DNA from 2 places in the Kitasatospora sp. NPDC043950 genome. Region 1 is predicted to be linked to the other one. Evidence: riboswitches for the same ligand, from Rfam matches in the RefSeq annotation. Region 1 holds a riboswitch; the other holds the start of a gene.

Region 1 (7,169 bases):
GCGCTACGAGGACGGCGGCACCGCCGTCCTCGGCGCCGGACTCACCCACGCCCGGATGGACCGCCCCGACTTCGCCGCGCTCATCCCCGCGCTCGCGGACGCCGCCCGCACCGCCGGCCCGCCGCAGGTCCGCAACGTCGGCACCCTCGGCGGCAACATCGTCACCGCCGCCCCGGCCGGCGACACCCTCCCGGTGCTCACCGCCCTGGAGGCCAGCGTCACCCTCGCCCGGGCCGGCGCCAGCCGCGAGGTGCCGGTCAGTCACCTGCTCACCGGCCTCGACCCGGTGCGCCCCGGCGAACTCCTCACCTGGGTGCGCGTCCCGCTGCTGCACGCCCCGCAGGTCTTCCTCAAGGCCACCGGCCGCAGCGGCCCGGCCCGCGCCACCGCCTCCGTCGCGCTGGTCCTCGACCCCGCCCGGCGCGCCGTGCGCTGCGCGGTCGGCGCCGTCGCACCGGTGCCGCTGCGCCCGCTGGAGGCCGAGGCCTGGGTCGCCGGCTGCATCGACTGGGACGGCAGCCGGGAGATCGACCCGGCCGCGACCGCCGCCTTCGGCGAGTACGTGGCCACCGCCTGCGTCCCCGACAGCTACGGCGCCGAAGGCGCCTGGGAGGCCGTGACCGAGGGGCCGAGCGCGGCCGCCGTTCGGCTGCGGCGTACCGTATCGGTGCTGGCCCGACGGGCACTGGGAAGGGCGCTGAAGTGACCACAGACCCCATCGAGACCCTCGACGCCGACCCGCTCGGCCTCACCCCGCAGGTCAGCCGCGAGCTGCGCCCGTGCGCCTCGTACACCTTGCGGGTCAACGGTTTCGAACGGCCCGTCACCGACGCCTGGATCGGCGAGAGCCTGCTCTACGTGCTGCGCGAGCGGCTCGGCCTGGCCGGTGCCAAGGACGGCTGCGAGCAGGGCGAGTGCGGGGCCTGCTCGGTGCAGGTGGACGGCCAGCTGGTGGCCGGCTGCCTGGTGCCCGCCGCGCTGGCCGCCGACAGCGAGATCAACACCGTCGAGGGCCTGTCGGCCGCCGGCGGCGCGAGCGACGTCCAGCAGGCGCTGGCCGAGTCCGGCGCGGTGCAGTGCGGCTACTGCACCCCCGGCATGGCGATGGCGGTGCACGACCTGCTCCAGCGCAACCACCGCCCGACCGAGGTCGAGGCCCGCCAGGCGCTCTGCGGCAACCTCTGCCGCTGCACCGGCTACCGCGGCGTGCTGGCCGCCGTCCAGAGCATCGCCGACGCGCGCGCCGAGGACGCCGAGGAGACGGAGGAAGCGGCCTCTCCGGTCGCCGCCCAGGCCGCCGCCCCGGTCGCGGGACAGCCCGCCGAACAGCCCGCCGGGGAAGCGGCCGCCGGACCGGAGCCGGCCGCCGAACCGCCGGTCTACGCCGACGCCGACGCCTGGATCGAGCACGTCCCGCAGCCGCCCGCCGAGCAGCCCCCGGCCGGCACCGACCAGCCGTACGGCGACGGCCAGGGCGGCTACGACACCGGCGTGTACGACACCGCCGTCCTGACGCCGGTCCAGGGCATCCCCGCCCAGACCGCCGACGACCAGGTGTACTACCCGCCCCAGGGCTACCCCGAGCAGCCGTACCAGGGCACCCCCGCCCACGGCACCTACGTGCCCGGCGGCTACCCGCAGCAGAACGGCTACGACGCCGGGTACGACGCCCCGGTCTACGAACCCACCCCCGCGCACGGCACGCCGCTGCCCGGGGCCGCCTTCGACGGCACGCCCCCGCACGGCACGCCGTACGTCGCCACGCCCCCGCACGGCGCTCCGGCCGGCGGCACCGCCCCGGCCGGCGTCCCGTACGGCGCCACCCCCGCCCACGGCATCCGGCTCCCCGAGGACGACCACGCATCATGACGTCGCCTACCGACATCGGCGCAGCACTCCAGCAGGACGGCGGCGAGGGCGGCGCACCGGAGCCGTTCGGCCTGGGCAGCTCACCGCTGCGCAGCGACGCACTGCCCAAGGCGCTCGGCATCTACCCGTACGCGGCCGACCTGTGGGCCGAGGGGCTGCTCTGGGGCGCGGTGCTGCGCTCGCCGCACCCGCACGCCCGGATCAGGGGTATCGACACCGCGGCCGCGCTCGCGCTGCCCGGCGTGCACGCCGTGGTCACCGCCGCCGACCTGCCGCCCGGCCCGGACGGAACCCCGGACGGCGCCCCGGCCGGGCCGATCGTCGCCGACCGGCCGGTGCTGGCCGCGGGCGTGGTGCGCCACCACGGCGAGCCGATCGCCGCGGTGGCCGCCGACCACCCGGACACCGCCCGGCTGGCGGTCGGTCTGATCGCGGTCGACTACGAGCCGCTGGAGGCCGTCACCGACCCCGAGCAGGCCTTCACCGCCCCGTCGCTGCACCCGGACGGCAACCTGTTCCGCCACCTGCCGCTGCGCACCGGGGACCCGGACGCGGCCGGCGAGATCATCATCGAGGGCCTCTACCAGGTCGGCCGTCAGGACCCGGCCCCGCTCGGGGCCGAGGCCGGGCTGGCCGTGCCGCGCCCGGACGGCGGCGTCGAACTGCACCTGTCCTCCACCGACCCGCACGGCGACCGCGACCGCACCGCCGCCTGCCTCGGCCTGGAGCCCGACCGGGTCCGGCTGGTGGTCACCGGCGTGCCCGGGGCCACCACGGACCGCGAGGACCTCTCCTTCCAGGTCACCCTGGCGTTGCTGGCGCTGCGCACCGGCCGCCCGGTGAAGATGACCCTCACCCGCGAGGAGTCCTTCCACACCCACCCCTCGCGCCACCCCGCGCTGCTGCGCTACCGCCACCACGCCGACGCCGAGGGCACCCTGGTGAAGGTCGAGGCGCAGATCCTGCTGGACGGCGGCGCGTACGCGGACGTCTCCGCCGAGGCGCTGGCCGCCGCCACCGCGTTCTCGGTCGGCCCGTACGTCTGCCCGAACGTCTTCGTGGACGCCTGGGCGGTGCGCACCAACAACCCGCCGGCCGGGCGGATGCGCGGCGAGGGCGCGTTGCAGGCCTGCTTCGCCTACGAGTCGCAGCTGGACCAGCTGGCCGCCCGGATCGGCGTGGACCCGGTGGAGATCCGCCGCCGCAACGCGATGGCCACCGGCGACCCGATGCCCACCGGACAGGCCGTCACCTGCCCGGCGCCGGTCGGCGCGCTGCTGGAGGCCGTCGCGGCCGAGCCGCTGCCGGCCCTGCCGGTGGACGACCCGGACGCCGAGTGGCTGCTGCCGGGCGGGCCCGGTGGGGCCGGCGACCCGGCGGCGGTGCGGCGCGGGATCGGCTACGCCGTCGGCATGGTGCACATGCTCGGCGCGGAGGGCGAGGACGAGGTCTCCACCGCCACCGTGCGGGTCAGCGGCGACCACGCCACGGTGATCTGCGCGGCCGTCGACTCCGGACAGGGCTTCGCCACGCTGGCCCGGCAGATCGTGCAGACCGTGCTGGGCGTCAGCGAGGTGTACATCGCGCCGGCCGACAGCGACCAGTCCATCGCCGGTCCCTCCGCCCGTGGCCGGCACACCTGGGTCTCCGGCGGCGCCGTCGAGCGCGCCGCGCTGATGGTCCGCCACCAGCTGCTCCAGCCGATCGCCGCCAACTTCGGGATGTCGGTGGAACTGCTGCAGATCGCCGACGGAAAGATCACCTCGTACGACGGGGTGCTCGGCATGCCGGTCGCCGAGGCGCTGGAGGGCAAGGAGCTCTGGGCGACGGCCCAGTGCCGCCCGCACCCCACCGAGCCGCTGGACGAGTCCGGGCAGGGCGACGCCTTCGTGTCGATCGCGTTCTGCGCGATGCGCGCGGTGGTGGACGTGGACATCGAGCTGGGCGCCGTCCGGGTGGTCGAGATGACGGTCGCCCAGGACGTCGGCCGGGCGCTGAACCCGCGGCAGATCGAGGACCGGATCGAGGCGGGCGTGGCCCAGGGCGTCGGCCTGGCGCTGCTGGAGGACCTGCGCACCGAGGGCGGCGTGCTGCTGAACCCCTCGCTCACCGGCTACCGGCTGCCCACCGCGCTGGACACCCCGCAGGTGCGCATCGCCGCCCTGCTGGAGGAGCGGGACGTGGTCGCCACCTTCGGGGCCAAGGCGGTCAGCGCCGCCCCCGCGGTGGTCGCCCCGGCGGCCGTGGCCGCCGCCGTCCGGGCGGCCACCGGCCTGCCGGTCGGCCGGCTGCCGATCCGGCCGGAGGACGCGGTCGCGGTCTGACGGGCGGGGGCGGCGGCTTCGGCCGACCGCCCCGGAAATACCGGAAACAGGAATTGCCGGTCGACGGAATGTCGACCGGCAATTCCATTTCCGGCGAGGCCATGACGGGAATCGAACCCGTGTACACCGCTTTGCAGACGGTTCCCTAAGCCACTCGGGCACACGGCCAGTGAATTCATAGTGGCGGAATGCGCGGGGGGCCGTCAACGGCGGAATGTAAATTCTGTATGGCGGCTTGTGCTACGGTCGGAACCAGGTGGTCGGTTGCCCGGCCGCCCCGGACGAGCGCGTCGTACCCGGTGACGACAAGACGGCGCAGTTCAGCGGCAATCCGGCCGCTGTGGACTGCGGAGGTAGGCCGTCATGGCATGGCTCGTTCTGATCATCTCGGGTGTCCTGGAGACCGTGTGGGCGGTGGCCCTGGAGTCGTCCAAGGGCTTTTCCCGGCTCACCCCCAGCCTCGTCTTCGGTGTGGCCCTGCTGCTGAGCATGGGCGGGCTGGCGTACGCGATGCGCACCATTCCGATCGGCACCGGCTACGCGGTCTGGGTCGGCATCGGTGCGGTCGGCACCGCGCTCTACGGCATGGCCGTCCTGGGGGACGCGGTGACGGCGGCCCGGATCGGCTGCCTGCTGCTCATCGTCTCCGGCGTGGTCGGCCTGAAGGTGCTCCACTGACCGCCGCCTGAGCTTGGCCCGCCCTTCCCCCGACCCCGGTCCTAGGCCCAGCGACCTAGCTGGTCACCGACTCGGGTCAGGGGTCATGAAGGCAGACGGCCCTTACGATGTTACGTATGACCACTGCCTCCCCCACCTCGGTCGACTCCGCCTCGATACCCTCCGAACTCGACCCAGGTGGCGGGGTCCTCAGCGGCCGCTACCGCGCTCTGACGCTGGGGATCGTGTCGGTGGTCCTGGTGATCGCCTTCGAGGCGACCGCCGTCAACACCGCGATGCCGACCGCGGCCCGCCAGCTGAACGGCATCGGGCTGTACGCCTTCGCCTTCTCCGGCTACTTCACCACCACGCTGTTCGCGCTGGTCGTCTCCGGGCAGTGGTGCGACCGGCGCGGGCCGATGCAGCCGCTGTTCACCGGCATCGCGGTGTTCGGTGTGGGCCTGGTGGTGGCCGGGACGGCGCCGGGCATGTGGGTGTTCGTGGCCGGGCGGGCGATCCAGGGCCTGGGCGGCGGGCTGGTGATCGTCGCGCTGTACGTGGTGGTCGGCCGGGCCTACCCGGAGCGGCTGCGGCCGGCGGTGTTCGCGGCCTTCTCCTCGGCCTGGGTGCTGCCCTCGATCATCGGGCCGCTGGTCTCCGGCGCGATCACCCAGCACCTCGGCTGGCGCTGGGTGTTCCTGGCCGTGCCGGTGCTGATCCTGCTGCCGCTGGCCGTGATGGGCCCCGCGCTGACCCGCTCCGAGCGGGAGCACCCGGTGGCCAGGGGCTCGGACTTCGACCGCCGGCGCACCCTGCTGGCCGCGATGGCGGCGCTCGGTGCCGGCCTGCTGCAGTACGCGGGCGGGCGGCACGACCTGATCGGGCTGCTCCCCGGGATCGTCGGGGCGGCGCTGCTGGTGCCGGCCGTCCTGGGACTGTTGCCCGAGCGGACCCTGCGGGCAGGGCGGGGGCTGCCGGCGGTGATCCTGCTGCGCGGACTGGCGGCCGGGGCGTTCCTCGGGGCCGAGGCCTTCGTCCCGCTGATGATGACCACCGAGCGCGGCCTCTCGCCGACGATGTCGGGGCTCACCCTGACCAGCGGCGGGCTCACCTGGGCGCTGGGCTCCTGGCTACAGGGGCGGCCGGGAGCCGAGCGCTACCGCGAGGCGATGATCCGGGGCGGGTTCGTGCTGACCACGGTGGCGATCGCGGGCGCCGCGCTGGTGCTGGTCCCGGCGGTGCCGGCCTGGGTGGCGGCGGTGGCCTGGGGCGTCGGCGGCATCGGGATGGGACTGACGGTCGCGAGCGTCAGCGTGCTGATGATGAAGCTCTCCGCGCCGGAGGACGCCGGGGTGAACTCGGCGGCCCTGCAGATGAGCGACGCGCTGGGCAACGTCCTGCTGACGGGCCTGGCGGGGGTGATGTTCGCGGTGCTGGGCGGCGGCTCGCTCGCCGCCGCCCACGAGGGCGCCGGGGCCACCGCCTCGTCCGGGGCCGCCGGCTCGCCCGGGGCCTTCGCGGTGATCCTGCTGGCCATGGCCGGCGTGGCGCTGCTGGGGGCGCTGCTCGCCGGCCGGGTCCGGGCCAGGTCCTGAGGGTCAGCCGGCAGCGGCGGCGGAGGGCACCGGCGGTGCCCCGGGGGTGCCGAGGAAGGCCTCCCAGCCGCCGGTCGGCGCCTGGCCCGGGGCGAGGCCCTGGAGCTTGCGCAGCACCGCCGGGTCCTGGGCGTCCAGCCAGTCCACCAGTTGGCGGAACGAGACCAGCCGGACCTCCGGCTTGTCCGCGATCGTCCGGAGCACGTCCTCGACGGCGTTCATGTAGATGCCGCCGTTCCACTCCTCGAAGTGGTTGCCGATGACGTACGGCGCCCGGTTGCCGTTGTAGGTGCGGTCGAATCCCAGCAGGTAGGAGTCGCGGGCCTGGGCCTGGAAGCCCGGGTAGAGCGCCGGGTCGGCCTTGGTGTTGGGGCCGCACTGGTTGTACATGATGTTGTAGTCCATCGACAGCACCTGGAAGGTGTGCCCGGGGAAGGGGATGGACTGCAGCGGGAGGTCCCAGAGCGCACCGCCCTGGATCTTCTGCGGCCACACCTGGGTGCCGTTGCCGCTGCTGTCGTAGCGCCAGCCGCGCTTGACCGCGGTGGGCAGCAGGTTGCGCTGGCCCTCCAGGCAGGGGGTGCGGCTGCCGATCAGCTCCCTGCGGTAGTCGAAGGGCAGGGCCGGCAGGTCGGTGAAGCCGGTGTTGGTGCGCCAGTTCGTCACGAAGTCCATGGCCTGCTGGATCTCGCTGTCCCACTCCTCCGGGGACCACTTGCCGACG
Region 2 (7,169 bases), on a different contig from region 1:
GTGGCGCTCAGCGGCGTGGCCGGTCTCCTCCTGCTCGTCATCGCCGTGCGCCACCAACTCCGCTCCGCCGAACCACTGGTGGACCTGCGGCAGCTCGCCGACCGCGCCTTCGGCACCGCCACCTGGCTGGCCCTGCTCACCTCGGCCGGCCTGATGGGCGCCCTGTTCGTCCTCCCGCTGCTCTACCAGGCCGCCCTCGGGGCCTCGGCCCTCGACGCCGGGCTGAGCGTCTTCCCCGAGGCGATCGGCCTGATGGCCGCCTCCCAGGTGGTCGACCGCCTGCTGCCCCGGTTCGGTCCCCGCCGCCTCGCGCTGCCCGCGCTGCTGCTCGCCGCCCTCGTCCTGGCCGCCCTCGGCTTCGCCGAGAACCCCTGGGCCGTACGGGCGTTGATGTTCGCGGTCGGGCTCGTCCTGGGCACCGCCGTGCTCACCGTCCAGATCGCCGGCTTCGCCGACGTCCCCGGGCCCGCGATGGGCCGCGCCATGGGCCTGTTCACCATCGTCCGCACCCTCGGCGGCGCCCTCGGCATCGCCGCCACCGCCGCCCTCATCGGCGCCCTGGACACCGACGGCGGCTCACCCGGCCCCTACCGCCTCGCCCTTCTGCTCACCGCCGCCCTGGTCGCCGCCGGCACCCTCCTCACCACCCGCCTCCCCCGGGAGGCGCCGGCACCACCCCCCGCCGACTGAACAGCCACGCCGCACCCCGCGATCGCGGGGTGCGGCGTCAGTTCGTTGGACGCGGCCTTCCGGGCTCAGGCGCTCGGCCAGAGGATCAGGTCGGGCAGGGCGTGCCGGCGCGGTCGGTCGCCGAGGTCGGCGAGTGCGGTGCGGATGGCCCGGAGGTGTCCGACGGTCAGCTGCAGGGGCGGCTCGTCGGGTTGGTGGGTCGTGCGGATGGGGTAGTCGACGCCGGGGGTGCGGGTCATCTCGATGTGGCAGCCGAGCAGGTGCGTCACCGGGCGGCGTTCGGCGAAGTCGATCAGCCGGTCGACGGTGCGGGTGAAGGCCGGCCAGTCGTCGATGTAGAGGCGGCCCGGGTAGACGGTGTCGCCGGTGAGCAGCAGGCCCGTCCACGGGTCGTAGTAGGTGACGGCCGCCGGGTGGTGGCCCGGGGTGGCCAGGCATTCGAGCACCCGGCCGCCGCCCAGGTCCACCCGCGCGACGGCGTCCGGGTCCTGGTCGAAGCCGAAGTACGGCCAGGCCGTGGCCGGGTCGGCGCCGACCAGGGTCGTCGCGGGCCGGTCGGCGAACTGCCCGTCGCCCGCGACGTGGTCGCCGTGCGGGTGGGTGTGCAGGACGAGCAGTCCGTAGCCGTCGCGGGGGTGGTCGGCGAGCCACTGGTCGATGAGTCCGTCGACCACGGTGCGCAGCGGGAAGTACGCGGCGGAGGCGGTGGCCCCGGTGTCGATCAGGACCGCCCGCTCGCCCCCGAACAGCAGGAACAGGAACGGCGCCTCGTAGTCGACCGCCTTGTTCTGCCGCAGGATGACGGTGTGCTCGTCGTACGCGTGGACCTGGATGTCCGGGTCCGTGTTGTGCTTCGCGGACGGGGACCCGTGGATCCACCGCACGTCGAGCGGACGGGCGATCGGGGCACCGGCGGCCATGACGTCTCCCTCGGTGCGTCGTCTTGGCGGGCCGGGTACGGCGCACATCTCGTCCGGGGCGGTCACCGGCGCGCCGCCACCGGGACGCTAGCACGCCCCCGTCGCCGCGCGCCGGTCCGCCGACCCGGTGGGGACCGTCAGGCACCCCCGAGCAGGTGCGCCAGCCCGTCCGCCAGCCCGCCGCGCCAACAGGCGTAGTCGTGGCCGCCGTTGAACTCGCGGTACGCGAGGTCGTAGCCGCGGGCGGTGAGGACGTCGCGCAGGTGGCGGTTCTGCGGGAGCAGCATCCACTCCTGGAGGCCGACCTCGACGTAGAACCGGGCCTCCCGCCTTTGCTCGCGGGCGAATTGGCGGGTCAGCCACTCACTGCCCTCGTCGAACTCGGTCTCGTCCGGCCACCAGAAGGAACCGGACTGGCAGAGCGCGCCGCCGAAGCGGTCGGGGCGCCGGAACGCGGCGAAGGCGGCGGTGAGGCCGCCCGCGCTCTGGCCGGCGATCACGGTGGCGGCCGGGTCGGTGGTGGTGCCGAACTCCGCCGCCGCCCAGGGGAGGAGGCGGTCGGCGAGGAGGTCGACGAAGGCCGGGTTGCAGCTGAGGTCGTCGGGTCGGCAGGGGCCCATGGTGTGGACGAGCAGGGCGACGGTGGGCGGGATGGCGCCGTCCGCCGCCAGGTTGTCGAGGGTGTCGCCGACCGACAGCACCTCGCCCCACATCTCGCCGTCCAGCAGCACGGCCACCGCGAACGGCCCGCCGCCGGCGGAAGGCCCGCCCCCGGCGGGGAGGTGGACGTCCACCCGCCGCCCGGCCACCTCGTGGGCCACCGTCCGCCCGCGCGGCACGCCGTCGCGCCGCCGGACGTACGGCTGGGCGGGGGCGTCGGGCAGGCTGAGCACGGACGACGGGTGGCGCCCGTCGCGGGCGGGCAGCCGGGGGGCGGCGTCGTGCGGGTCGGGGCGGGCGTGGTCGAGGACGCGCAGCCAGTCCGCCCGGGCGGTGCCGGGGGCGTCCCCCCGGAACGGGTACAGCTGGTAGGACGCCCGGTGGTCGGCGCGCAGCCGGTAGGTGATCGACCAGCGGCCGTCGTCGCGGCGGGTCATCAGGTGCGGGGCGAGGTCGCCGGCGTGCCGGTCCTTGTCGGTGACGGTGTGCAGGAGGGCGAGCACGCCGTCGCACGACGCGTCCTCGTGCACGAAGGTGACCAGGCGGTAGGCGGGGTCGGCCGGATCGGGCTCGACGAGGGGAAGGGTTTCCATCTGCGGTACTCCTCGGGAAGGTTAAGCGGGGGTGCCCTTGCGGCCGAGCAGCACCCAGAGCAGGAAGGGGCCGCCGAGGACGGTGGTGACGATGCCGACCGGGATCTCCACCCCGTCGATCAGCACCCGCCCCACGGTGTCGGCGAGCACGACGAGGACGGCGCCGGTCAGTGCCGAGCCGAGGACCGGCACGCGCGCCGGCCCGGCCAGCCGCCCGGCGATCACGGGCGCGGCCAGCGCGACGAAGCCGACCGGCCCGCACACGCCGACGGCCAGCCCGGCCAGCGCGACGGCCAGCAGCAGGCAGCCGAGCCGGACCCGGCCCGGGTCGACGCCCAGCGAGGCGGCCACGCTGTCGTCGAAGCGCAGCACCGCAAGCCGCCGGGCCACCGCCAGCGCGAGCGGCACGAGTACGGCCAGCCCGATCAGGACCGGGGTGGCGACGGCGTAGTCCCGCCCGTTGAGACTGCCGGAGGTCCAGACGTACAGCGAGCCGGCCGAGTTGAGCGAGCGGCGGGCGAGCGCGACCTGGATGACGGCCGAGGCGAGCGCGGACATCGCGAGGCCGACGACCAGCACCCGGTAGCCCTGCGCGCCGAGCCCGCCGGAGACCAGGGTGACGACCAGGACGGCGGCCAGCGCGCCGAGCGGGCCGGCCCACCAGGCGCCGAAGGTGCCGGAGACGGTGGCGGAGATCAGGACGGCGGCGGTGGCACCGTCGTTGACGCCGAGCAGTTCGGGGGTGGCGAGGCGGTTGCGGGCGAGGGTCTGGGTGAGGCAGCCGGCCAGGCCGAGGGCGGCGCCGGCGGCGAGCCCGGCGACGATCCGGCCGAGCCGGAACTTCTGCACCAGCAGCACGTCCAGCCGGTCGCCGTAGCCGAACACGGCCTGGAGGGTGCGGCCGAGGCCGAGTTCGCTCTGCCCGGCGTGGGCGGACACGACGACGACGGCGAGCAGCGCCGCGGCCAGGGCGAGCGAGGCGAGCAGCGCCCGGCGGGGGAGCAGCAGCGACCAGGCGCCGCGCCGCAGCACCAGGTCGGGTTTCGGCGCGGGCGGCTCGGACCGCCGGACGGGGGCGGGCTCGGCCGGGTCGGCCATGCCGAGTGCGGCGGTCCGGCGGGAGCGGACGATCGCGATCAGCGCGGGGGCGCCGACCAGGGAGACGATCACCGACACCGGCGCCTCGAACGGGCGGGCCACCACCCGGGCCAGCACATCGGCCCCGGTGAGCACGGCGGCACCGAACAGACCGGCGAGCACGGTGAGTTGCCCGACCCTGGGGCCGGCGATGGCCCGCGCCAGGAACCCGGCGAGCAGGCCGAGGAAGGAGATCGGGCCGGCCAGCGCGACGGCCGAGGCGGTCAGCAGGGTGACGGCGAAGGCGACCGCGGCCCGGGTGGCGCCGGGCCGGTGGCCGAGGCCGCGGGCGAGGTCGTCGCCGAGCGCGAGCGCGGTGAGCGGCCGGGTGGCGAGCAGGGCGAGCAGGAAGCCCACGCCGAGCACCGGGGCGAGTTGGCGCAGCGTCGTCCAGCCCTCCACCCCGGCCAGCGAGCCCAGCACCCACACGCGGTACCGGTCGTACGCCTCGGGCGAGTTGACGATCAGCACGCCGGTGAGCCCGCCGAAGGTGGCGCCGACCGCCGAGCCGCCGAGCACCAGCCGCATCGGGGACCCGCCCCGGGCACCCGCGATGAGCAGCACCAGCGTGCTGGCGAGCACGGCGCCGCCGAAGGCGAAGGCCAGGTACCCGTACGAGGTCTGGATGCCGAGCACGGCGATGCCGAGCACGACCCCCAGCGAGGCGCCGGCGTTGACGCCGAGCAGTCCGGTCTCGGCGAGCGGGTTGCGGGTGACGGACTGCAACTGCGCCCCGGCGACCCCGAGCGCGGCGCCGACCAGCAGGGCGGTGGCCGTGCGGGGCAGGCGCAGGTCGCCGACGACGAGGGCGAGCCGGCCGTCCGCGCGGGCCCCGTGGCGGTCCAGCAGGTAGTCCAGCACCCGCCCGGGGCCGACCTCCCCGGCGCCGACGGACAGCGAGAGCGCGGCGAGGGCGAGCAGGACCGCGACCGCGCCGAGGGCGATCGGCCAGGCGGCCCGGCGGCCGTCCCCGCGCGGTGGCGTCGGCGGCGGCGGGGCGTCCGGCTCGGTGCGGGACTCCCCGGGGGCGCCCACTTGCGACAATGTCATAAGGTAAGGCTAACCTAATGAGCGCATCGTCCTGTGGGCACCGTCACCGTGCCGGGTCGCCCGGACGCCGCCCAACCCCCGTACCACCGCTGCCCGGAGGCACCCATGCCGTTCGCCCAGAGCCCGCTCCACCCCGTCCGCCGCCGCGCGGCCCGGGCGCTGGCCGTCACCGGGGCGGCCGCCCTCCTGCTCGCCGGGTGCGGCTCCTCCGGGTCCTCCTCCGGATCCTCGGGCTCCGCGGGCGGCTCCTCCGCCGCCGGCAGCCCGGCGGCGGACGCGGCCGGCGGCAAGCGCACCGTCAAGGACGCGACCGGCAAGGCCGTCGAGATCCCCGCCGCGCCCCAGCGGATCGTCACCCTCACCCAGGAGGACCTCGACGCGGTGCTCGCCCTCGGCGTCAAGCCCGTCGGCATCACCAACGGCCAGGGGCTCAACGAGCCGCCCGCCTACCTCAAGGACAAGGTCCAGGGCGTCCCGGTGGTCGGCAACCTGCTGCAGCCCGTGATGGACAAGGTCATCGCCGCCAAGCCCGACCTCATCCTGGCCGGCGACATGCAGGACGAGCAGATGCTCAAGCAGCTGCGCGAGATCACCCCCGCCACCCTCGTCACCATGGCGCCCACCGACGACTGGAAGCTCGCCTTCCGCGGCATCGGAAACGCCGTCAACAAGCTCGACCAGACCAACAAGGTGATCGCCGACTACGAGGCCAAGGCGGCCAAGGCCGGTGGCGACCTCGGCAAGAACAAGGGCGCGGCCGTCTCCATCGTCCGCTGGAACCCGACCGGGCCGAGCTGGATGGAGAAGAAGCAGTTCGCCAGCGGCGTCGCCCTCGACATGGGCCTCACCCGCCCGGCCGCGCAGGACAAGGACGGCAACGCGCACAGCCCGGCGCTCAGCCTGGAGAAGCTCGCCGAGATCGACGGCGACTGGCTGTTCCTGTCCACCCTCACCGACGACGGCAAGACCGCGCTCAAGGACGTCCAGTCCAAGCCCGCCTACCAGGAGCTGGGCGCGGTGAAGAACAAGCACGCCGTCACCGTGGACGGTTCGGTCTGGTCCACCCGCGGCGGGCCGCTCGCGGCCGACGTGGTCATCGGCGACATCGGCAAGGCGCTCGCCGCCTCCTGACCGGTCCGCGTTCGGGCCCGTGCCCGCGTTCGGGCCCTGTTCGGGCTCGTACCCGCGTTCGGGCCCTGTTCGGGCTCGTACCCGCGCTCGGGCCCTGTCCGGGCCCGTGCCCGCGCTCGGGCCCGTACCCGGTCGGCCGGCACCTTGCCCGGTCGGCCCGCAGCCCCCTCCAACCGAAGGAACCCTCGATGGAGTTGACGATCCAGGGCCTCACCGCCGGCTACGGCCCCGGCCGCCCGGTGCTCGCCGGCGTCGACCTCACCGTCCCGGCCGGCCGGGTGGTGGCCGTCGTCGGCCCGAACGGCTGCGGCAAGTCCACCCTGCTGCGGGCCGTCGCCCGGCTGCACCGGCCGGACGGCGGGCGGGTGCTGGTCGGCGGCGAGGACGTCTGGCGGCTGCGGCCGCGCCAGGCCGCGCACCGGGTCGCGCTGCTCCCGCAGAGCCCGCAGGCCCCCGAGGCGGTCACCGTCGCCGGACTCGTCCGCTACGGCCGCCACCCGCACCAGGGGCTCTTCCGCCAGTGGTCGGCCGACGACGAGCGGCTCACCGCCGGGGCGCTGCGCGCCACCGGCGTCGAGGAACTCGCCGACCGCCGGCTGGACCGCCTCTCCGGCGGCCAGCGGCAGCGCTGCTGGCTCGCCATGGTGCTCGCCCAGGACGCGCCCGTCGTGCTGCTCGACGAACCCACCAGCGCGCTCGACCTCGGGCACGCCGTCGAGGTGCTGGAACTGGTCCGCGAGGTCGCCGCCGGCGGGCGGACGGTCGTCATGGTGCTCCACGACCTCGCGGCGGCGGCCCGCTACGCCGACCTGGTCGTCGCCCTGCGCGACGGCTCGGTGGTGGCCTGCGGCCCGCCCCGCGAGGTGGTCGACGCACCGCTCGTGCGCGCGCTGTACGACATCGACAGCGACGTGCTCGCCGCCCCCGGGGACGGCGCGCCGGTGATCGTTCCCCGTGCGGCGCCGGTGCGTTGACGATGCGCCAGGCA

What was found. Region 1 has a riboswitch for guanidine ahead of AC07BF_RS27315 (DMT family transporter). Riboswitches for the same ligand answer to the same signal wherever they lie in the genome.
Region 2: it holds a riboswitch for guanidine, as region 1 does, so the genes downstream of both, AC07BF_RS15710 (MBL fold metallo-hydrolase) here and AC07BF_RS27315 (DMT family transporter) in region 1, are expected to answer to the same signal.

What each region holds. Positions count from the first base shown of each region.
Region 1 is NZ_JBWKER010000045.1:35,250-42,418, reverse strand. Features, by position in the region: gene AC07BF_RS27335 (FAD binding domain-containing protein) at 1-706, shown strand, start outside; partial or broken gene AC07BF_RS27330 ((2Fe-2S)-binding protein) at 778-1,228, shown strand; gene AC07BF_RS27325 (xanthine dehydrogenase family protein molybdopterin-binding subunit) at 1,866-4,193, shown strand; tRNA gene AC07BF_RS27320 (tRNA-Cys) at 4,290-4,361, opposite strand; guanidine-III (ykkC-III) riboswitch at 4,447-4,513, shown strand; gene AC07BF_RS27315 (DMT family transporter) at 4,557-4,871, shown strand; gene AC07BF_RS27310 (MFS transporter) at 4,988-6,445, shown strand; gene AC07BF_RS27305 (polysaccharide deacetylase family protein) at 6,449-7,169, opposite strand, start outside.
Region 2 is NZ_JBWKER010000020.1:43,357-50,525, forward strand. Features, by position in the region: gene AC07BF_RS15705 (DHA2 family efflux MFS transporter permease subunit) at 1-690, shown strand, start outside; gene AC07BF_RS15710 (MBL fold metallo-hydrolase) at 756-1,610, opposite strand; guanidine-III (ykkC-III) riboswitch at 1,623-1,683, opposite strand; gene fes (enterochelin esterase) at 1,748-2,863, opposite strand; gene fhuB (Fe(3+)-hydroxamate ABC transporter permease FhuB) at 2,885-5,050, opposite strand; gene AC07BF_RS15725 (iron-siderophore ABC transporter substrate-binding protein) at 5,156-6,181, shown strand; gene AC07BF_RS15730 (ABC transporter ATP-binding protein) at 6,370-7,155, shown strand.